DNA from 3 places in the Delftia sp. RIT313 genome. Region 1 is predicted to be linked to each of the others. Evidence: predicted binding sites of a transcription regulator. Region 1 holds the regulator's gene; each other region holds the start of a gene.
The links. Region 1 encodes FNR, which switches genes on or off when oxygen is low (the NO sensors DNR and NnrR bind a similar motif). Its sites were predicted from a motif close to TTGATNNNNATCAA; they were not measured.

Region 1 (7,335 bases):
GGCCGCCGCTGAGCGCGGCGACCAGCACGGCCGAATACAGCAGTCCGCAAGGCATGAGCGCCCAGGCATAGCCTGCCGCCAGCGTACCGCCCGGCGCCGACACCCAGGGCTGCACGCGCCGCCAGGCGGCGCGACCGGCAGACTCCAGCCAGGCGGGCTGGCGGGCCTGCACCATCATGGCCAGGCCCCAGGCCATCACGGCGACATGGGTCAGCGTCCAGAACGGCTGCAGCGCCGTGGTCTGGCTGGTGAGCCAGGACAGGCTCTCCATGGCCAGGGCCGAGGCAGCGCCCAGGCTGGCATAGCCGGCCAGACGGCCGCCGTGGAACAGCGCCGTGCGCAGCCACAGCCGGCTTTGCAATCCATGCACGGCCACCACCTGCGAGCCGCCGCCCTGCCCCGCCCCGCCCGTGACCACGCCGCAGGGCGCAGCGCACATGGCAAGGCAATGGGGCCCGCCGACGAGCCCCATGATCAAAGCGGTCCAGAGCAGCGACAACAGCATGGGGCCTAGATGATCCTCGAAAACCGCGCCCGGTTCTTGTCCGCCTGCAGATATCGGTCAAACAGCATGGCCACGCCGCGCACGAAGTACCAGCCCATGGGCGTGACCTGGAAGCCCTCGTCGCTGATCTGCACCAGGCCCTTGGCCTGCAGGTCCTCCAGGGCCGCCATCTCGGGCGCGAAGTACTCGCGAAAGCCTAGCAGCCAGGCCTGCTCCATGGGCTCGAACAGCACGGCGCCCTGGCACATGATGGCCATGATGACGGCGCGGCGCACCAGGTCGTCGCGCGACAGCGCCAGGCCCCGCACCACGGGCAGGTGGCTGGCGTCGATGGCGTCGTAGTACTCCTCCAGCGTCTTGGCGTTCTGGCTGTAGCTGGCGCCCACCTTGCCGATGGCCGACACGCCCAGCGCGATCAGGTCGCAGTCGGGCTGGGTGCTGTAGCCCTGGAAGTTGCGGTGCAGCCGGCCCTGGCGCTTGGCCACGGCCAGCGAGTCCTCCGGCAGGGCGAAGTGGTCCATGCCCACATAGACATAGCCACCGTCCATGAACGCGGCGATGGAACGCGACAGCATGGCCAGCTTGTCGGCCCCCTGGGGCAGATCCTCGGCCGCAATGCGCCGCTGCGGCTTGAAGCGCTCGGGCAGGTGGGCATAGGCATAGAGCGCGATGCGGTCGGGCCGCAGCGCGTTGACCTGGGCCAGCGTGCGCTCGAAGGATTCGGGCGTCTGCTTGGGCAGGCCGTAGATCAGGTCCACGTTGATGGAGGCAAAGCCCAGCTGCCGCGCGGCCGCCACCAGCTCGAACACCTGCTCGGCCGGCTGCACGCGGTGCACCGCGATCTGCACCTGCTCGTCGAAGTCCTGCACGCCGAAGCTCAGGCGGTTGAAGCCCAGCTCCTTGAGCACGACCAGGCGCTCGACGCTGACGGTGCGCGGATCGACCTCGATGGAGTACTCGCCACCCGGCTCCAGCTTGAAATGCTCGCGCAACAGGCCCATCAGCGTGCGCAGCTCGTCGTCGGAGAAGAAGGTGGGCGTGCCGCCGCCCAGGTGCAGCTGGCTGACGGTCTGGCCCTTGCCGCAATGGGCCGTGTGCAAGGCCATCTCGCGCGCCAGATAGTCCAGGTAGACGGCGGCGCGATCGTGGTGGCGCGTCACGATCTTGTTGCAGGCGCAGTAGTAGCAGAGCGACTCGCAAAAAGGCACGTGCACATACAGCGACAAAGGCGTGGCACGCGCTGCGGTACTCGATTTGCGTTGTTGCAGCGCCAGGATATAGTCCTCTGCACCAAAGGCCTCGACAAAGCGGTCGGCGGTAGGGAACGAGGTGTATCGGGGCCCCGGTACGTCAAAGCGACGCAGCAGCTCTGGGGTGACAGCGGTCATGGGTTTTTTCCTCTAATACCTCGACTGTGCCGCAGCACATCGGTCATGTCCTTGACTCATATCAAGAGTTGTTTGAGGGACTGCTGCGACAATTTGATCCAACTCATCGCAATCCACGAGGTCACCGCCGGCACGCTGTGTGCCGCTGATGTTTATCACTCCATGAACCTTCAGACCATCAAAGCCTCCTGCTCCAACTGCAACCTGCGCGAACTGTGCATGCCCATGGGCCTGGATGCCGAGCAGATGCAGCGCATCGACGACATCGTGGCCACGCGCCGCAAGGTCAAGCGCGGAGGCCTGCTGTTTCGCAACGGCGAGACATTCACCTCGCTGTACGCCATCCGCACCGGCTTCTTCAAGACCTGCGTGGCCACCGAGGATGGACGCGACCAGGTCACGGGCTTTCAGATGGCCGGCGAGATCATCGGCCTGGACGGCATCGTCAACGACCACCACACCTGCGATGCCGTCGCGCTGGAAGACGCCGAAGTCTGCGTCATGCCCTTCGACAAGCTGGAAGACCTGTCGCGCGAGGTCACGGCCCTGCAAAACCATGTGCACAAGGTCATGAGCCGCGAGATCGTGCGCGAACACGGCGTGATGCTGCTGCTGGGCAGCATGCGCGCCGAAGAGCGCCTGGCCGCCTTCGTGCTCAACCTGGTGCAGCGCCTGCATGCGCGGGGCTTTTCCAAGTCCGAACTGGTGCTGCGCATGACGCGCGAGGAAATCGGCAGCTACCTGGGCCTGAAGCTGGAGACGGTGAGCCGCACCTTCTCCAAGTTCGCGGACGACAACATCATCGAGGTGCGCCAGCGCCATCTGCGCATCCTGGACACGGAGGCGCTCAAGCGCATCGTCAACAGCCAGCAGTGCCAGTGAGGCTGCAAGGGCGGCAAGCATTCATCCGCCAATGAACAAGGCCCGCGACAGCGGGCCTTGTTCATTGCGGCGGGCTCTCGCTCAGTCCCGCCCCAGCCCCTGCATGGCCAGGTCCGGGTCGGGCTCGGAGACCACGCCGTCATTGAGATCGCGGGCCGAGCGGCCCAGCATGGTGGTCATCAGGCTGGAGAGCATGGTCACGCCCCAGAAGGCGAAGAAGGCCAGCGTGTAGATGCCCTGGCGCGACCAGCCCAGGTCGCCGAGCCAATGCAGCTCCAGGGGGTCCACAAAGGCAAAAACCAGCATCTCCATCACGGCGGCTGCCAGAAAGGCAGGCCAGGCAATCCACATCCAGCGTTGGGCCAACATCAGCGATCTCCTTGTGCTGTCGAGGGGTCGCCTTCATTGTGCGCCGCGCCAACGCATGGCGCCAAGCCCCGCAGCGCCCTGCACGCCTGTAGGAAACCCTCACCCGTCGCGCATGCCGGAGATGCGATCCGCCATGCAAAAAGGCCGCGACTGCGGCCTCTTGCAGGGGTGCACGGCGATCAGCGGTCCGTGGGGTGATCGTGCGCGGGCGTGGCCGCATGGTTGCGGCCGGTGACGGCGGGCGCCATGCTCTTGGGCACTTCGCGCACGCCATCGGCACGCTCGTTGATCGTGATGCCGTTGCGGTAGTAGTCGGGGTCGATCACGGGATCGGCGCCATTGATGGCGATGATGGCCGTGATCACGGCAGCGACCACCACGGCCGCCGGGCCGGCCACCACCAGCCAGACATGGCCGAACTTCCACCAGGGCTTGCCGGCGTCGGGGTGCGAGGGAGCCTGCGCGGGCGCGGACACTGCGGGACTGGAAGACATGGGAAACCTCTTTCTTTCAGGCGGCAGGCGCGGACCTTGCCGCGCCTGCCAGGAACATCACCGGGGCACCAGGAAGACGGCCTTTTCGGACGCGCGTCCCGCGCCCGAATGCACGGCATCGATATCGAAGAATACGGTGTGCGAGCCCGGCTCGGCCGAACCGTAGGGAATCTGCAGGCGCGCCGCAATGCCGCGCGTCTCGGCCGGGCCGACCTCGACTTCCTGCTCGGACGCCAGCTCCAGCCCATCGAGGCCGTGGGCGCTGATGCGGTAGCGCTGGGCCTGCTCGGTGGCATTCATGATCTGCAGGCGGTAGACATTCTCCAGCTTGCCGCCCGCCACGATGCGCGACAGCGAGGCGCGGTCGCGGATCACGTCCACCTTGACCGACTGGCGCAGCGCCAGGCTCACGATCATGGCCACGCTCAAGCCGATCAGCACGGCCGAGTAGATCAGCACGCGCGGACGGAAGATGCGGCGCAGCACCTGGGCACGCCGCCACAGGCCGGCCATGGCGTTCTGCGTGGTCAGGCGGATCAGGCCGCGCGGGTACTCCATCTTGTCCATGATGGAATTGCAGGCGTCTATGCACAGGCCGCAGCCAATGCATTCGTATTGCAGACCGTTGCGGATGTCGATGCCCACGGGGCAGACCTGCACGCACATCTTGCAGTCGATGCAGTCGCCCAGGCCCTGGGCCTTGTAGTCCACCTTCTTGGTGCGCGGCGCACGCGGCTCGCCCCGGCCCGTGTCGTAGCTGACGATCATGGTGTCCCGGTCGAACATGGCGCTCTGAAAGCGCGCATAGGGGCACATGTACTTGCAGACCTGCTCGCGCATGTAGCCCGCGTTGCCATAGGTGGCAAAGCCGTAGAACAGCACCCAGAACATCTGCCAGCTGCCCTGCAGCGCCAGCAGCTCGCCGCCCAGCTCGCGGATGGGCACGAAGTAGCCCACGAAGGTGAAGCCGGTCCACAGCGCAATGGCGATCCACAGCAACTGCTTGAGCGACTTCTTCCAGGCCTTCTCGAAGGTCCAGCCGTTCTTGTCCAGCCGCATGCGCGCGCTGCGGTCGCCTTCGACCTTGCGCTCCACCCACATGAAGATCTCGGTGTAGACCGTCTGCGGGCACGAGAAGCCGCACCACAGGCGCCCGGCCACGGCCGTGAACAGGAACAATGCCAGCGCCGAGATGATCAGCAGGCCCGCCAGGTAGATGAAGTCCTGCGGGTACAGCACCAGCCCGAAGAGATAGAAGCGCCGCGTTCCGAGGTCGAACAGCACCATCTGGCGCTGGCCCCACTCCAGCCAGGGCAGGCCGTAGAAAACCAGTTGGGTGAGAAACACCAGGGCCCATCGCCAGCGTGCGAAGACACCGCTGATGGAGCGCGGGTAGACCTTCTTTTCCGACTCGAACATCGACACCAGCTCGCCCGGATCAGGCGTGGCCGGCGTGATCGGAATGACTTTGCGGGGAGGCTTCCCGGTGTCATCCCCGCTCTCGGGCTTCATGGTGGGTTCCTTTGTTTTTTTGAAATATCTGAAAACTCAAAACGCAAAAAGGCGGCGCCGCAGCGCCGCCCCTGTGCTTACTGACGGACTGCGCCGTCTTTGTGCGACATGCCCCAGACATAGGAAGCAAGCACCGCGATCTGCGCCTCGGTCAGCTTGTCCTTCTGGGCAGGCATCTCGTTGTGCTTGCCGTTGTTGATCATGGCCGTGATGGCGGCCTCGCCCCAGCCGTGCAGCCAGATGTCATCGGTCAGGTTGGGCGCGCCCAGGGCCTGGTTGCCCTTGCCGTCCATGCCGTGGCAGGCTGCGCAGGCCGTGAACTTGGACTTGCCCAGCGAGGCCTTGAGCGAGTCGTGCGGGCTGCCCGACAGGCTCAGCACATAGTGCGAGAGGTTGCGCACATCGTCGGGCGTGCCGACGGCAGCGGCCATGGGCGGCATGATGCCGATGCGGCCACCCGTGATGGTTTCCCTGATCTTCTCGGGCGTGCCGCCATGCAGCCAGTCGCCATCGGTCAGGTTGGGGAAGCTCTTGCCGCCGCGTGCGTCCGAGCCGTGGCACTGTGCGCAGTTGTTCATGAACAGGCGCTCGCCGATGGCCATGGCCTGGGGGTCCTTGGCCATGTCTTCGGTGCTCATGCTCGTGAACTTGGCGTACAGCGGCTCCAGGTCCGCGCGGGCCTTGGTCATCTCGTTTTCATAGGCGCCCAGCTGCGTCCAGCCCAGCTTGCCCGCGAACGAGCCCAGGCCCGGATAGGCCGCCAGGTAGGCGAAGCCGAACACCGAGGTGATGATGAACAGCCACATCCACCACTTGGGCATGGGGTTGTTCAGCTCGCGCAGGTCCTCGTCCCAGACGTGGCCCGTGGTGTTGTCGGCCGATGGGACCACCTTCTTGCGTGCGGTGAGATACAGCAGCAGCAGGCAGCCGATGATGCCGCCCAGCGTGATCGCCGTGACATAGATCGACCAGAAGTTGTTTACGAAATCGCTCATGGGAAGTTCTCGTTCTGGTGGAGGGACTCAGTCTTGCTCGAACGGCAGCTGGGCGGCCTCGTCGAAACGGGCCTGGTTGCGGCGGGCGAACGCCCACCACCAGATGCCGATGAAGCAGGCCAGCGAGGCCAGCGTGGCCACGATGCGCATGGTGGTGATGTCCATGTCGCTCTCCTTTACTTGACCGAACGGCCCAGGACCTGCAGGTAGGCGATGACGGCGTCCATTTCCGTCTTGCCCTTGACCTGCTCGGCAGCGCCGCTGATTTCCTCGTCGCTGTAGGGCACGCCCACCTTGCGCAGCGCGCTCATGTGCTGGGCGACCACGGTGTCATCCACCTTGTTCTTTTCCAGCCAGGTGTAGGCAGGCATGTTGGACTCGGGCACCACGTCGCGCGGGTTGTTCAGGTGGATGCGATGCCATTCGTCGCTGTACTTGCCGCCCACGCGGTGCAGGTCGGGACCCGTGCGCTTGGAGCCCCACTGGAAGGGGTGGTCATAGACGAACTCGCCAGCCACCGAGTAGTGGCCGTAGCGCATGGTCTCGGCGCGGAAGGGGCGGATCATCTGCGAGTGGCAGTTGTAGCAACCCTCGCGCAGATAGACGTCGCGGCCCATCAGCTGCAGCGGCGTGTAGGGCTTGAGGCCCGCCACCGCTTCCGTGGTCGACTTCTGGAAGAACAGCGGAACGATTTCCACCATGCCGCCGACGGCGACCACCAGCAGGGTCAGCACGATCAGCAGGAAATTGTTGGTTTCCACCTTCTCGTGGGAAAAGCTCTTGGGAGCGCTATTGTTGTGATCGGACATGAGTAATGCTCCTAGACGCTCAGGCGTGGGCCACGACGGCAGGCACGGCCACCTTCACCGAACGGCCCGAGATCGCGGTCTTCCAGGTGTTCCACAGCATGACCAGCATGCCGCCCAGGTACAGCAGGCCACCGGCCACGCGGATCACGTAGAACGGATAGCTGGCCTTGACGCTTTCGACGAAGGTGTAGGTCAGCGTGCCATCGGGATTGACGGCGCGCCACATCAGGCCCTGCATCACACCGGCGATCCACATCGCGGCGATGTACAGCACGATGCCGATGGTGGCCATCCAGAAGTGCAGTTCGATGGCGCCCACCGAGTGCATCTTGGTCTTGCCGAACAGGCGCGGGATCAGGTAGTACAGCGAGCCCATGGTGA
Region 2 (7,335 bases), on a different contig from region 1:
CGGAGAGAAGATCCGCCTGCGCCCGTACCGGCGCGATCGCCTCATCGTCATCGTGCCCCAAGGCCATGCGCTGGTACGGCGGCGCTCGCTGCGGCTGGCCCAGGTGCTGGACCATGACCTGGTGGGCATGCACGCCGGCAGCGCGCTCAACCACCAGATCACGCGCGCCGCGGCCGACCTGGGCCTGCAGCCCCGGCTGCGCATGAAGGTCACGGGCTATGACGCGCTGTGCCTGATGGTGGCCTCGGGCCTGGGCGTGGGCATCCTGCCCGAAGGCAGCGCACGCCTGTACCTGGGCGCCCTGCCGCTGCGCTGCATTGCGCTGGACGAGCCCTGGGCCGAGCGCCAGCTGATGCTGTGCGTGCGCTCGCAAGAGGCACTGCCGCCAGTGGCGCAGTTGCTGGTCGAACACCTGTGCGAACCCTGATCCCCATGCTTGCCTTCAAACCCATCCCCCCGGCCCCTCTGCCAGAGCAGGCCGTTGCACGGACCTGGGACATCTTCTGCCAGGTCATAGACAACTTTGGCGACATCGGCGTGTGCTGGCGCGCGGCGGCCGACCTGGCCTCACGCGGCCAGCGCGTGCGGCTGTGGATGGACGACGCCAGCGCCCTGGCCTGGATGGCTCCCCGACCGCACCCGGCCGGACTCAGCGTCCATGGCTGGCCCACGCAGGCGCAGGACGTCCCGCAGTCCATGGGCGATGTGGTCATCGAGGCTTTCGGCTGCGAGATTCCGCCGCCCTTTCTGGCAGCCATCGCGCGCCGGGCACCGCTGTGGATCAACCTCGAATACCTGTCGGCAGAGGACTATGTGGAGCGCTGCCACCGCCTGCCCTCGCCGCTGATGTCGGGGCCGGCTGCGGGACTGACGCGCTGGTTCTTCTACCCGGGTTTCACGGTCGCCACGGGCGGCCTGCTGCGCGAGCCGGACCTGGCCGCGCGCCAGGCAGCTTTTGCTTCCGAGGGCCGGCAGGCCTGGCGCACACGCCACGGCATAGGCTCCGGCGATTGCGCCATCTCGCTGTTCTGCTACGAACCTCCTGCCCTGCCTCAATGGCTGGCCCAACTGCATGCAGCACCCCCTGCGCCGCAGGCCACGCATTTGCTGGTGACCCCGGGGCGCGCAGCCGCCGCCGTGCAACAGGCCATGGCCAGCGTGCCCGCCACGGAACAAGGCGCGGTGACCCGGCATGCGCTGCAGCCCTGCCCCCAACCTCAGTTCGACGAAATGCTCTGGGCCTGCGACCTGAACCTGGTGCGTGGCGAGGATTCGCTGGTACGCGCGCTGTGGGCGGGCCAGCCGCTGGTCTGGCACATCTATCCCCAGCACGACGACGCCCATCACGACAAGCTCGACGCCTTTCTTGACTGGCTGCAGGCACCAGCCAGCCTGCGCGCCTTCCACCATGCCTGGAACGGCATGGCACCGGCAAGCACCCTGCCCGCAATCACGCCTGCGCTGCTGCAGCAATGGCAGGAATGCGTGCAGGCGGCACGCCTGCGGCTGCTGCAACAGACCCCATTGATTGAGCAGCTACAAGCTTTCGTGACCGAAAAAAGCTAGAATGCACGTTTTGCCTCCCTGGAGGCGCCGCTGCGGGCGACCGCCAGCCGGCCGCCATCGACCAACCAGGGTTGCACCCGCCGCGGAACTGCGGCAGGCGCACCGTCCCAGCGACTTCGCTTGCCTGCCCTGTTGAGCGGCTCAACCTCAGCCAAGCAAGCTATGAAAATCGCTCAAGAAATCCGCGCCGGCAACGTGATCATGCACGGCAAGGACCCGATGATCGTCCTGAAGACCGAATACGCTCGCGGTGGCCGCGGCGCCGCCACCGTCCGCATGAAGCTCAAGTCCCTGCTGGGCAACATGGGCACCGAAGTCGTCTTCAAGGCCGACGACAAGATCGACAACGTGATCCTGGACAAGAAGGAGTGCACCTACTCCTACTTCGCCGATCCGATGTACGTGTGGATGGATGCCGACTTCAACCAGTACGAAGTGGAAGCCACCAACATGGGTGACGCCATCAACTACCTGGAAGACGGCATGGAAGCCGAAGTCGTGTTCTACGACGGCAAGGCCATCTCCTGCGAACTGCCCACTTCCGTGGAACGCGAAATCACCTGGACCGAACCCGCCGTCAAGGGCGACACATCGGGCAAGGTGCTCAAGCCTGCCAAGATTGCCACCGGCTTCGAAGTGCCCGTGCCCCTGTTCGTGAGCCAGGGCGACAAGATCGAAATCGACACTCGCACGGGCGAGTACCGCAAGCGCGTCTAAACAACGCTTGCAGTTCCCCCTGCGAAGCCCCTGGCAGTCTCTGCCAGGGGCTTTTTCTTTGGGCGCGCGGTATCCACGCAGATATTTACCCGGATTTAATTGACTTGTGAATTTTACCCGGCTAATATCTGCCGCATGACTACCGACTCTTGCATGGCGGGCGCCGAGCCCGCACCCAGCTACACCATCTTCCAGGGCCATGGCCGCCTGCTCCAGGGGGACAGGCCTGCCGTCCTGCAGTTCCTGCAAAGCCATGAACAACAGGCGCAGGGCAGTGGATCGGCACCGCCGTTGTGGGTTTTCGACGACCACAGCGGCATGCGGCTGGACCTGGACTGGCGCAGCGAACTGGCCGCATCGCCCGCACCCGGTCAAGCCGCCGCCCCGCGCAGCGTGGGCCGCCCCAAGCTGGGCGTGGTGGCACGCGAAGTCACCTTGCTGCCACGGCACTGGGAATGGCTCAACCGCCAGCCCGGCGGCGCCTCCGGCGCACTGCGCAGGCTGGTGGACGAGGCGCGCGGCAAGCATGCCGCACAGGATACCGTGCGCGCCGCCACCGAAGCCGTCTACCGCTTCATGAGCGAGATGGCGGGCGACCTGCCCCATTTCGAGGACGCCAGCCGCGCCCTGTTTGCACGCCAGGCCGAAGCCTTTGCACAGCACACCGCCACCTGGCCCGAGGATGTGCGAAGCTATCTGCAGCAACTGGGCGGCCCCGTGTGGGCGGACTCACCTGCGGCGCCAGCCCAGGACTGAAGACCTGACCCGGCCCGACCTCACTGCTTTTCTCGTCGCATTACCAGACACAACATGACGAAATCAACCGAACCCCTGCCCCAGGCCGCCGCGCCTGCCGCATCCAGCCACGGCGGGCCGCCCATTGCCGGCAGCCAGCCGTTGTGGCGCACCTTTCTGGTGTTCCTGGGCCCCATGGTGCTGGCCAACATCCTGCAATCGCTGTCGGGCACCATCAACAGCGTCTTCATCGGCCAGATGCTGGGCGTGCAGGCGCTGGCCGCCGTCGCGGCCTTCTTTCCGGTGATGTTCCTCTTCATCGCCTTCGTGATCGGCCTGGGCGCGGGCTCCTCGGTGCTGATCGGCCAGGCCTACGGCGCGCGCATGCATGACAAGCTGCGCGCGATTGCAGGCACGGCCATGTGCATAGGACTGCTGTTTGGCGCCATCGTGGCCCTGTTCGGCGGGCTGTTCACCGAGCCGCTGATGCGATTGCTGGGCACGCCGCCCGACATCATGGAGCAGGCCACGCTGTACTCGCGCATCGTGCTGCTGGGCATGCCGGGGCTGTTCGTGTTCCTGCTGGCCACCTCGCTGCTGCGCGGCGTGGGCGACACGGTCTCGCCCATGCTGGCCCTGCTGATCTCCACGGGCACGGGCCTGGCCTGCACCCCGGCGCTGATCGCGGGCTGGGCCGGCCTGCCGCGCCTGGGCGTGGCCAGCGCGGGCGTGTCCATGATCCTGGGCTTCACCCTGGCGCTGGCCTGGCTGGGCTGGCGGCTGCGCCGCATCGGCAGCCCGCTGGCGCCCAATGCCGCGCTGTGGAAGGCCATGCGCATTGACCGGACCCTGCTCAAGAGCATCCTGCGCGTGGGCATTCCCACGGGCGTGCAGATGATTGCCTCGTCCATGGCCGGGCTGGTCGTCGTGTCGCTGGTCAACGGCTTCGGCTCCAGCGCCACGGCCGCCTATGGTGCGGTCAACCAGATCAACTCGTTTGCGCAGTTTCCCGTGATCTCGGTCGCCATCACGGCCTCCATCCTCGGAGCCCAGGCCATCGGCGCGGGCCGCAGCGAGCGCCTGGGAGCCATCACGGCCACGGCCATCCGCATGAACCTGGCATTGGGCGCCGCCCTGGCCCTGATCGGCAGCCTGTTCGCACGGCCGCTGCTGGGCATGTTCATCACCGACGAGCAGGTGCTGGTACTGGCCATCGAGCTGCTGTACATCGTGCTGTGGAGCGGCCTGCTGCTGGGCTGCTTCATTGCCCTGTCGTCCATCATGCGTGCCAGCGGCGATGTGGTCATTCCCACGGCCATCACCATCACGGTGCTCGCCGTGCTGGAGCTGCCCATGGCCTGGTGGCTGAGCCGCGGCTTCGGGCTGATGGGGATCTGGATGGCGCTTCCGCTGTCCTACACCCTGACGCTGTGCCTTCAGACCGCCTACTACAAGCTGGTCTGGAAGAAGCGCCCGATCCGCCGCATGGTGTAGGGCGTGCGCCATGCAAAACAGGCTTCCCGAGGGAAGCCTGTTTTTTGGGGTGGGCAAGGCGTCAGGCGTTCAGGTCCAGCACCACGCGCCCTTCGATCTTGCCTTCATGCATGCGCGCAAAGATGTCGTTGATGTTCTCCAGCCGGTCGGTGGACACGGTGGCCTTGACCTTGCCCATGGCCGCGAAGTCCAGCGACTCCTGCAGGTCCAGCCGCGTGCCCACGATGGAGCCGCGCACGGTCACGCCGCTGAGCACCATGTTGAAGATGGGCAGCGGGAAGCTCCCGGGCGGCAGGCCGTTGAGCGACACCGTGCCGCCGCGCCGCACCATGCCCAGCGCCTGCTCGAAGGCCTTGGGCGATACCGCCGTCACCAGGGCGCCGTGTGCGCCGCCAATCTCCTTTTTCAGGTAGGCCGCAGGGTCCGTGGTCATGGCATTGACCGTGACCTGTGCGCCCAGGCGCCTGGCCAGCGCCAGCTTGTCGTCATCCACATCCACCGCCGCCACATTCAGGCCCATGGCCTTGGCGTACTGCACGGCCATGTGGCCCAGGCCGCCGATGCCCGAGATCACCACCCAGTTGCCGGGTTTGGTGTCGGTGACCTTCAGGCCCTTGTAGACGGTGACGCCCGCGCACAGCACGGGAGCGATCTCGATCAGGTCCACGCTGCCGGGCAGCAGGCCCACGAAATTGGCATCGGCCAGCGCGTACTGCGCAAAGCCGCCGTTGACGGAGTAGCCGGTGTTCTTTTGCTGCTCGCACAGCGTCTCCCAGCCGCCCAGGCAATGCTCGCAATGGCCGCAGGCCGTGTACAGCCAGGGAATGCCGACGCGGTCGCCCTCCTTCACATGGGTGACGCCCGCGCCCACGGCGGCCACATAGCCCACGCCTTCGTGGCCGGGGATGAAAGGCGGATTGGGCTTGACGGGCCAGTCGCCCTGCGCCGCGTGCAGGTCGGTATGGCAGACGCCGCAGGCCTCGATCTTCACCAGCACATGGCCGGGATCGGGCCTGGGCACCTGGACTTCCTCGATGGTGAGCGGCTTGCCAAACTCCCGCACCACGGCGGCCTTCATGGTCCTGTTCATTCGCGCCATCCTTTCTTTGCGTCAAAGTAGGTACAGCATTTCAGCGAAGCGACCTGAACGCCTTGATCAAAATCAGGCCTTGGACCATCAAGGACAAAAAAAGCGGGCAAGGAAAACCTTGCCCGCTTTTCAGGGATGCGAATGCAGGCCTTACACAGGCTGGCCCACCAGGTCGTGACCCTGCGTGCCCACGATGCGCGCCTTCACGAAGTCGCCCACCTTGTAGGTCTTGCTGGCCTTCTCGGGCGGCAGCAGATGCACCAGGCCGTCGATCTCGGGGGCATCGGCATAGCTGCGGCCCACGCCACCCTTCTTGCCCAGGCCCACGGACTTGTCCACCAGCACCTGCATGGTCTGGCCCACGCGCTTTTGCAGGCGCGCAGTGGAAACCTCTTCGGCCACGGCCATGAAGCGCGCGCGGCGCTCCTCACGCACTTCCAGGGGCAGCATGCCGGGAATCTCGTTGGCGGCAGCGCCTTCGACCGGGCTGTAGGCAAAGCAGCCCGCGCGGTCGATCTGCGCCTCGCGCAGGAACTGCAGCAAGTGCTCGAACTCCTGCTCGGTCTCGCCGGGGAATCCCGCGATGAAGGTGGAACGGATCACCAGGTCCGGGCAGATTTCGCGCCAGCGCTGCAGGCGCTCCAGGTTCCTCTCGCCGTTGGCGGGGCGCTTCATGCGCTTCAAGACATCGGGATGGCTGTGCTGGAAAGGCACGTCCAGATAGGGCAGCACGCGGCCCGTGGCCATGAACGGAATGATCTCGTCCACGCTGGGGTACGGATAGACATAGTGCAGGCGCACCCAGGCGCCATAGGGCTCGGCGATCTCGGCCAGCGTCTGCACCAGTTCGAGCATGCGCGTCTTCACCGGCTTGCCGTCCCAGAAGCCCGTGCGGTACTTCACGTCCACGCCATAGGCCGAGGTGTCCTGGCTGATCACCAGCAGCTCCTTGACGCCGCCCTCGAACAGCGCACGCGCCTCCTTGAGCACATCGCCCACGGGACGCGAGACCAGGTCGCCGCGCATGGAGGGAATGATGCAGAAGGTGCAGCGGTGGTTGCAGCCCTCGGAAATCTTCAGGTAGGCGTAGTGCCTGGGCGTGAGCTTGATGCCCGCCTCGCCAAAGGCGCCCGGCACCAGGTCGATGAAGGGATCGTGCGGCTTGGGCAGATGGGTGTGGACGGCGTTCATCACCTCCTGCGTGGCGTGCGGCCCGGTCACGGCCAGCACGCTGGGGTGCACTTCCTGGATCAGGTTGCCGCCATCCTTGCCCGCCTTGGCACCCAGGCAGCCCGTGACGATGACCTTGCCGTTCTCGGCCAGCGCCTCGCCAATGGTGTCCAGGCTCTCGCGCACGGCGTCATCGATGAAGCCGCAGGTGTTGACGATCACCAGGTCAGCGCCCTCGAAGGTCTTGGAGGTCTGGTAGCCCTCGGCGCTGAGCTGGGTAAGGATGAGTTCGGAGTCCGTGAGTGCCTTTGGGCACCCGAGGGATACCATACCTATACGGGGCAGCCGATCCACTTTGACAGCAGTTTCATTCATGGGAAAAACTTCTAAAGGTCTTGTCTATAGCTACCTGCGGTTCTCGGACCCCAAGCAGTCAACGGGGAGCAGCACGGACAGGCAGCTGGCATACGCGGAAAAATGGGCCTCAGAGCACGGCCTGCAGCTCGACAGCAGCCTGACCCTCCGCGACGAGGGCCTGAGCGCTTACCACCAGCAGCACATTA
Region 3 (7,335 bases), on a different contig from region 1:
GCGACCTGATGGAAGTGCGCGCCGCCGAGGGCCTGACCACGGTCTACGAGGCCAGCAACGTGCAGCCCGTGGGCTTCGATGGCGACAGCCCCGTCGTGCGCTATGAGAAGGACGGCCAGGTCCATGAGCTGCAATGCGACTTCATCGCCGGCTGCGACGGCTTTCACGGCATCTGCCGCGCCAGCGTGCCGCAGGACAAGGTGCGCACCTTCGAGAAGGTCTACCCCTTCGGCTGGCTGGGCCTGCTGTCGGACACGCCGCCCGTCTCGCACGAACTGATCTACGCCCAGACCGAGCGCGGCTTCGCACTGTGCAGCCAGCGCAGCGCCACGCGCAGCCGCTACTACCTGCAGGTGCCGCTGACCGAAAAGGTCGAGGACTGGAGCGACGAGGCCTTCTGGCACGAACTGCGCCTGCGCCTGGACCCCGAGGCACGCGAGCGCCTGGTGACCGGCCCCTCGCTGGAAAAGAGCATTGCCCCGCTGCGCAGCTTCGTGACCGAGCCCATGCGCTTCGGCCGTCTGTTCCTTGCCGGCGACGCGGCCCACATCGTGCCGCCCACGGGCGCCAAGGGCCTGAACCTGGCCGCCTCGGACGTGGGCTACCTGTCCAGCGCCTTCGCGCAGTACTACCGCGACAAGGCGCCCGAAGGCATCGACGGCTACTCCGAGCAATGCCTGCGCCGCGTCTGGAAGGCCGAGCGCTTTTCGTGGTGGATGACCTCGCTCATGCACCGCTTCCCCGATGCGGGCGGCTTCGACACCAAGGTGCAGGAGGCGGAACTGGACTACATCGTCAACTCCCGTGCAGGCTCGACCTCGCTGGCGGAGAACTATGTGGGGTTGCCGCTGGCGTGAGCCCAGGGCAATAGCGAGGGGCAGCGCCCGCATTGATGCGCGCCTGTCGCCACAGCATTGCGCAAATTTGCAGCCCGCCTCGCCCGGACGGGTGCGGGCGAGGAGTAAGCTTGTCGGGTTATGGCGCACATCACGTTTCCCCCTCCCTATATCGCCCCCCAGAATGCAGCGCAGTCGCTGCGCGACGCAGGCTATGCGGTGCTGCGCCCCGATGAATTCGCGGCCTGGGCAGGCGTGTCATTGACCGAGCTGCATGCGCTCGATGCCGACTGGGCCCAGCTGCCGCCCGATGCCTTTCTGAAGGACGGCGGGCGCTACCGGCGCCGCCGCCATTCCTGCTTCATCGCGGGGCAGGACGGGCTGCAGCAGGTGGAGCACCGCGCGCACTGGCAGCCGGTGGAATACAACGCCCTGCATGGCGGCATGCTGCGCATGTTCGATCCCATGCGCGACGCCACGGCGCAAAGCGCCACCTGGAGCCGGCTGCTGCTGGCGCTGGCCGGCCTGTCCGACCAGGTGTTCTGCGCCCAGGGCGATGATGTGCAGCACGAGCGCTGGTTCATCGAGTCCCACCAGTTCCGCATCGACACCACGGACGGCATTGGCCGGCCCACGCCCGAAGGCGCGCACCGCGACGGCGTGGACCTGGTGGCCGTGATCCTGGTCGGGCGCGAGGGCGTGAAGGGCGGCGAGACACGCATCTTCGAGGCCACGGGCCCCAGCGGCCAGCGCTTCACGCTGACCGAGCCCTGGTCGGTGATGCTGCTGGACGATGCCCGCATGATCCACGAGACCACGCCCATCCAGCCAGAGCAGCCGGGCGGCGTGCGCGATACCCTGGTGCTGACCTATCGCCGCCAGGGTTTCCAGGGCTCGGAGCTGACGCGTCGCCGCAAGGATTGATGCAGCTCAAGACGCTGGCGCATGATGGGCGCACACTTTGGTTCATCGACCCGGCCGCCCCCGATTGTTGACGGCGGCCAAGCACAAAGGAGAAAACGCATGTTCAAGCACATCCTGGTTCCCGTGGACGGCTCCAACAGCTCGATGCTGGCGGTACACAAGGGCGTGGAGCTGGCCAAGGCCTTTGGCAGCACGCTGACGGCGGTCTACGTGGTGGACCCCTATCCGTTCACGGGCGTGGGCGCCGACTTCGCCTACGGCCAGTCGCAGTACCTGAGCGCGGCCACGGCCGAGGCCAACACTACGCTGGACGCCGTCAAGAAGATCACCGACGAGGCCGGCATCACCGCCACCACCGTGGTGGGCGAAGGCCATGCGGTGCACGAAGGCATCGTGCGCGTGCTCGAGAGCACGGGCGCCGACCTGATCATCATGGGCTCGCAAGGCCGCCGTGGCCTGGAAAAGCTGATGCTGGGCAGCGTGACCCAGCGCGTGCTGGGCGCCGTGCGCGTGCCGGTGCTGGTGGTGCGCGAGTAATCACCGGGCCGCTCGGCCCTTTGCCGGGTGAAACGTCAACGGCTCCCTCGGGAGCCGTTTTTGTTGGTGCGCTGCAGGGGGAGAGGGCGATCAGCGATTGAGCAGCCGTGCCAGCCAGCCCTTTTTCTTGCGCTGCAGTTCCAGCTCCTGCAGCACTTCGTTCTTGAGCCTTTCCTTCTCGGCGGCAGGACTGGACTCGCGCGCCATGCGCAGATAGGCCTTGGCCGAGTCCACGTAGCCGGTGTCTTCGTTGCGGATGTGGTTGAACAGCCAGCGCGAGAGCATGCCGTGCAGCTCGGCGGCCACGTCCTCGCCTGCATCGAAGCGGGTCTGCATCTCGATCACGCGGCGCGTGAACAGCTCGTGCACCTTCTTGTGCGGGCCGGCGAACATGTAGCCGGCGCTCTCGATCAGGCTTTCCTCGAACACGAAGTGCGAGACGGTGTAGTCGATCATCTCGCCGATGACATCGCCCAGGGCCTCACGGTCGGGCGACGAGCGCAGCTCGTAGAGCTTGTTGATGTAATCGACGATGCGGCGATGCTGCCGGTCGATTTCTGCAATCCCGGTGTCCAGCTCGGGGACCCAGACCAGCAATGCCATGACGTTCTCCAGGAATTCGGTGATTTCCAGAGAAGTATTCACGGGACTGTCACATAGCTCCTTGATGCAGATCAGGCTGATCTGCATCAATGAAATGCGGCGTTGGCCATTGCAGGCGGTGCCGGGCATGCAGCCCTGGCACCGCAGGCATGTCACTCGATCTTGGCGCCCGAGGACTCGACGATCTGCTTGGACTGCTTGAAGTCGGCCTGGAACATCTTGTCGAAGTCGGCCACGCTCATGGACTGGGGCTCGGCGCCCTGGGTCTGGATGGCGTCGCGCACTTCGGGCATGGCCAGCAGCTTGTTCACTTCGGCGTTGACCTTGGTCACGACGGCCGTTGGCGTGCCCTTGGGCATGAACAGGCCGTACCAGGTGCTCACGTCAAAGCCCTTGAGGCCCGATTCGGCCAGCGTGGGCGTGTCGGGCAGCGAGGACGAGCGCTTGGCCGAGGTCACGGCGATGGCGCGCAGCTTGCCGGCCTTGATCTGGCCGATGGCCGAGGGCACGGAGGACACCAGCAGGTCCACGTTGCCGGCCAGCGCGTCCATCAATGCCGGGTTGGATCCCTTGTAGGGCACGTGCACCAGCTGGATGCCTGCCGCCTTCTCCAGCAGCACGCCCGAGATGTGGATGCTGGTGCCATTGCCCGGCGAGCCGTAGGTCACCTTGCCCGGGTGCTGCTTGGCAGCGGCCACGATGTCGGCCAGGGTCTTGTAGGGCGAGTTCACGCTGGTGGCGATCACGATGGGCGTGTAGGCCACGTGGGCCACGGGCACCAGGTCCTTGACCGGGTTCCAGGGCAGGTTCTTGTAGAGGTAGGGGCCCAGGACCACGTTGTCCTTCTGGCCCATGACCATGTCGTAGCCCGTGGGCGCTGCCTTGGCGGCCTCGGTGATGCCGATGGTGCCGCCTGCGCCCGCGCGGTTGTCGGGCACCACGGTCCACTTGCTGACTTCGGTGAGCTTGTTGGACACCACGCGCGCGAGGATGTCGGTGCCGCCGCCGGGCGGGAAGGGCACGATCATGCGCACGGGCTTGTTCGGATAGTCGGCAGCCGCACCTTGGGCGGCTGCGGAAAAGCTCAGGCCCATGGCGGCGGCCACGGCGGTGCAGGTGATCAGTTGGCGGAACATGAAAGAAGAAACTCCAGGGTCTGATGGGGCGGTGCAACCCTCTCGCAGCGGACCGGCAGTGCCGGGCCGCCCATGCGGTGGGTTGTCGATGATCGGGGAGGGTGGTTCCGCCATCTTGCATTGGGAAACCCGCTATTTGGGCGGATTTCCGCAATCTGTGCCACAGGGGCTTCCACCAAGGAGCAGCTTGTGCCTGCTCCAGAGGGAAGCGGGCTATTTTATGCCGCCTTGGTGCCTGGCCGCAGGCCAGGCGCTCAGCCCTGCGCCAACTGCCTGTCCAGCACGCGCACCGTCTCGTACAGCACCCGGGTGCCGTCCAGCAGCTGGGCGGGTTCTATCCACTCCTCGGGCGCGTGGCTGCGGCCGTGGAGGCAGGGGATGAAGATCATGCCCATGGGTCCGGTGGGCGCCATGTAGACGGCGTCATGGCCGGCGCCGCTGGGCATGCGCATGTGGGCGTAGCCCAGGTTTGTGCAGGCCTGCTCCACGCCCTGCATGACCAGGCCAGCGCAGTCCGTGGGCTGGGAGCGGCTCACGTCGGCCATCTCGGCACGCACGCGCAAGGCGGCCAGCCCGGGCAGGACTTCGGCCAGCAGTTCCTCGGGGAAGCGCTCCAGCACGCCGGCGTGGTCGCTGCGCACTTCCATCATCATCTCGACCAGGCCGGGCACGGCGTTGGAGGCATTGGGCGTGAGCGAGAGCCGGCCCACGGTGGCCACCACATAGTGGGGTTGGCCATTGAGCGCAGCGGCCTTGCGGTTGGCCGCATCGATGATGCGCGCCGCGCCCACCAGCGCGTCCTGGCGGATGTCCATGGGCGTGGTGCCTGCGTGGTCGGCCTGGCCGCGCACGGTGAAGCCCACGCGGCGTATGCCCACGATGTTCGTCACCACGCCAATCGGCAGGCCGCGCTGCTCTAGCACCGGGCCCTGCTCTATGTGCAGTTCCACGAAGGCGGCCGTGCCTCCGGCGTTGCGCAGCGGGCGGTCCAGCGCCTCGGGCCGCGCGCCGATGCGGCGCATGCCTTCGGCCAGGGTTTCGCCTTGCGGGTTGCGGGCGGCCAGCATGGCGGCGTCCAGCTTGCCCGACAGCGCGCGGCTGCCTATGCAGGAGATGCCGTAGTCGCTGGGTTCTTCGGACAGGAAGTCGATCACCTCGAACGGGTGCTGCAGGGCGATGCCGTTTTCGTGCAGGCAGTGCGCGACCTCGATGCCGGCCAGCACGCCGATGATGCCGTCGAAGCGCCCGCCCATCATCACGGTGTCGCAGTGCGATCCGGTGGAGATGGGGGCGCGTTGCACCGGGCCTGGGGCAGCCGGCAGGCGGCCCACCAGGTTGCCGCCTTCATCCAGATGGACCTGCATGCCCGCTGCCTCGAACTGCCCGCGCAGCCAGGCACGGGCCTGGTTGAATTCAGGGGAGAAAGCGCGGCGCGTCCACGGCACGTCGGGCAGGGTGAAGGTGGACAGGGTCTCCACGCGGCGCCACAGGCGCTCGGCATTGATGGGGGGAAGGTTGGGGGCGGAGGAAGCGGGCAGGGCGGTCATCGGTCTCGGTGGCGTCTGGAGCAGCTGGGATCGGGCAGCCCGAATTCTCGCGCGAAAAAAGCAGTCCTCACGGCAGGGGGCGCAGGCCCGCCAGCAGACGCTCGAGCGTGTCGAAGCTCACGGGTTTGACCAGGTGGTGGTCCATACCGGCTTCCCGCGATCGTCTCAGGTCCTCCTCCTGGCCCCAGCCCGTGAGCGCGATCAGCACGACCTGGTCGCGGCCGTGCTCTGCACGGATGCGGCGGGCGACCTCCAGGCCGTCCATGCCGGGCAGGCCGATGTCCAGCAGCACCACTTCTGGCCTGAACGCCGCGTGCATGGCCAGGGCGCCGGGGCCGTCGCGGGCAATCTCGACTTCGGCGCCCAGCAGCCTGAGCAGCATGGCCAGGGTGTCGGCGGCGTCGATGTTGTCATCGACCACCAGGATGCGGCCGAAGGCCGTTGCATCCTCGGGCTGGGCATTCGGTGCCTGTCCCGCCAGGGGCTGCGCCTGGGTGGGCAGGGGCAGGTGCAGCCTGAATTCGCTGCCCTGACCCTTGCCTTCGCTGAGCGCCTGCACGCTGCCGCCGTGCATCTCGACCAGGCTGCGCACCAGAGTCAGCCCGATGCCCAGGCCGCCCTGCCCACGGCGGCCGTTGCGGTCCACCTGCATGAACAGATCGAACACCTTGCCCAGCAGGGCGGGCGGGATGCCGATGCCGTTGTCGCGTACCGAGACCACGGCCTGCGCGCCATCGGTCCAGGCGGACAGAACGATGTGGCCGCCGGAGTGCGAGTACTTGGCGGCATTGTTGAGCAGGTTGGAGACCATCTGCGCCAGCCGCATCGGGTCGGCCAGCAGCGATACGGGCGCGGCGGGCAGTTCCAGGCGCAACTGGTGGCTGCCTGCCTCCATGACCGCGCCGCTGGCCGCCACCACGCCTTGCAGCACATCGTTCAGGTCCACCAGTTCCTTGCGCAACTGGACCTTGCCCGTGGTGATGCGCGAGACCTCCAGCAAGTCGTCCACCATGCGGATCATGTGGTTGACTTGGCGCTCCAGCATCTCGTGGCTGTGGCGCACGCTGTCGTCGCCGTTGGCGGTGCGCTTGAGGATTTGCAGGCCGTGGCTGATGGGCGCCAGTGGATTGCGCAGCTCATGCGCCAGCGTGGCCAGGAATTCGTCCTTGCGTCGGTCGGCTTCCTTGAGGTGGTACTCGGCCTGTTTGAGTTCGGTGATGTCCTGGATGACGGAGCAGGTGCCTATGAGCTGGCCGTCGTCATCGCGCAGCGGCGCGCAGCTGACGCGCATCCACCATTCGCGGCCATCGTCGTCGGTGTGCAGCATCTCCAGCCCGGGCATGACCACTTCGCCGCGCAGCGCGCGCTTGCCGGGCCAGTTCTCGGGGGCAATGGGCTGGCCCTTGTCATCCCATCCCTTCCAGCGCGGCATGCGGTCCGCCAGGGTGGAAGGAATGGCGCGCGGCACGAAGCGGTCCATGAGCGCATTGCTCAATACCATGGTGCCGCTCATGTCGGAGACGCCCACGCCCGCAGGCATCTGGTCGATGATGGCGCGCAGCTTTTTCTCGTTGGCCTGCACCGCGACGTGGACCTGTTCGCGCACACGCACCAGCTGCAGCAGCGATGCGATGCGCGCCAGCAGCTCGCGCGCCGAAAAGGGCTTGACCAGGTAGTCGTCCGCGCCCGCGCGCAGGCCTTCGACCTGGGCCTCCTGGCCGGCCCGCGCGGATAGCATGATGACGGGAATGG

Region 2: a site for FNR is predicted at 5,665-5,678, ahead of adhP (alcohol dehydrogenase AdhP). Genes of this name have one in related genera too.
Region 3: a site for FNR is predicted at 2,977-2,990, ahead of BW39_RS26950 (bacteriohemerythrin). Genes of this name have one in related genera too.

The regions. Positions count from the first base shown of each region.
Region 1 covers NZ_JFYT01000002.1:102,477-109,811, forward strand. The annotation lists gene BW39_RS02310 (sulfite exporter TauE/SafE family protein) at 1-505, opposite strand, end outside; gene hemN (oxygen-independent coproporphyrinogen III oxidase) at 511-1,893, opposite strand; gene fnr (fumarate/nitrate reduction transcriptional regulator Fnr) at 2,056-2,775, shown strand; gene BW39_RS02325 (hypothetical protein) at 2,857-3,144, opposite strand; gene BW39_RS02330 (FixH family protein) at 3,324-3,638, opposite strand; gene ccoG (cytochrome c oxidase accessory protein CcoG) at 3,696-5,150, opposite strand; gene ccoP (cytochrome-c oxidase, cbb3-type subunit III) at 5,228-6,145, opposite strand; gene BW39_RS02345 (cbb3-type cytochrome oxidase subunit 3) at 6,173-6,310, opposite strand; gene ccoO (cytochrome-c oxidase, cbb3-type subunit II) at 6,322-6,954, opposite strand; gene ccoN (cytochrome-c oxidase, cbb3-type subunit I) at 6,974-7,335, opposite strand, start outside.
Region 2 covers NZ_JFYT01000058.1:22,337-29,671, forward strand. The annotation lists gene BW39_RS18140 (LysR family transcriptional regulator) at 1-427, shown strand, start outside; gene earP (elongation factor P maturation arginine rhamnosyltransferase EarP) at 433-1,566, shown strand; gene efp (elongation factor P) at 1,729-2,283, shown strand; gene BW39_RS18155 (DUF2239 family protein) at 2,437-3,039, shown strand; gene BW39_RS18160 (MATE family efflux transporter) at 3,094-4,512, shown strand; gene adhP (alcohol dehydrogenase AdhP) at 4,574-5,602, opposite strand; gene rimO (30S ribosomal protein S12 methylthiotransferase RimO) at 5,753-7,147, opposite strand; gene BW39_RS18175 (recombinase family protein) at 7,146-7,335, shown strand, end outside.
Region 3 covers NZ_JFYT01000097.1:476-7,810, forward strand. The annotation lists gene pobA (4-hydroxybenzoate 3-monooxygenase) at 1-857, shown strand, start outside; gene BW39_RS26940 (2OG-Fe dioxygenase family protein) at 978-1,760, shown strand; gene BW39_RS26945 (universal stress protein) at 1,860-2,297, shown strand; gene BW39_RS26950 (bacteriohemerythrin) at 2,388-2,942, opposite strand; gene BW39_RS26955 (Bug family tripartite tricarboxylate transporter substrate binding protein) at 3,053-4,036, opposite strand; gene BW39_RS26960 (Zn-dependent hydrolase) at 4,291-5,583, opposite strand; gene BW39_RS26965 (ATP-binding protein) at 5,651-7,335, opposite strand, start outside.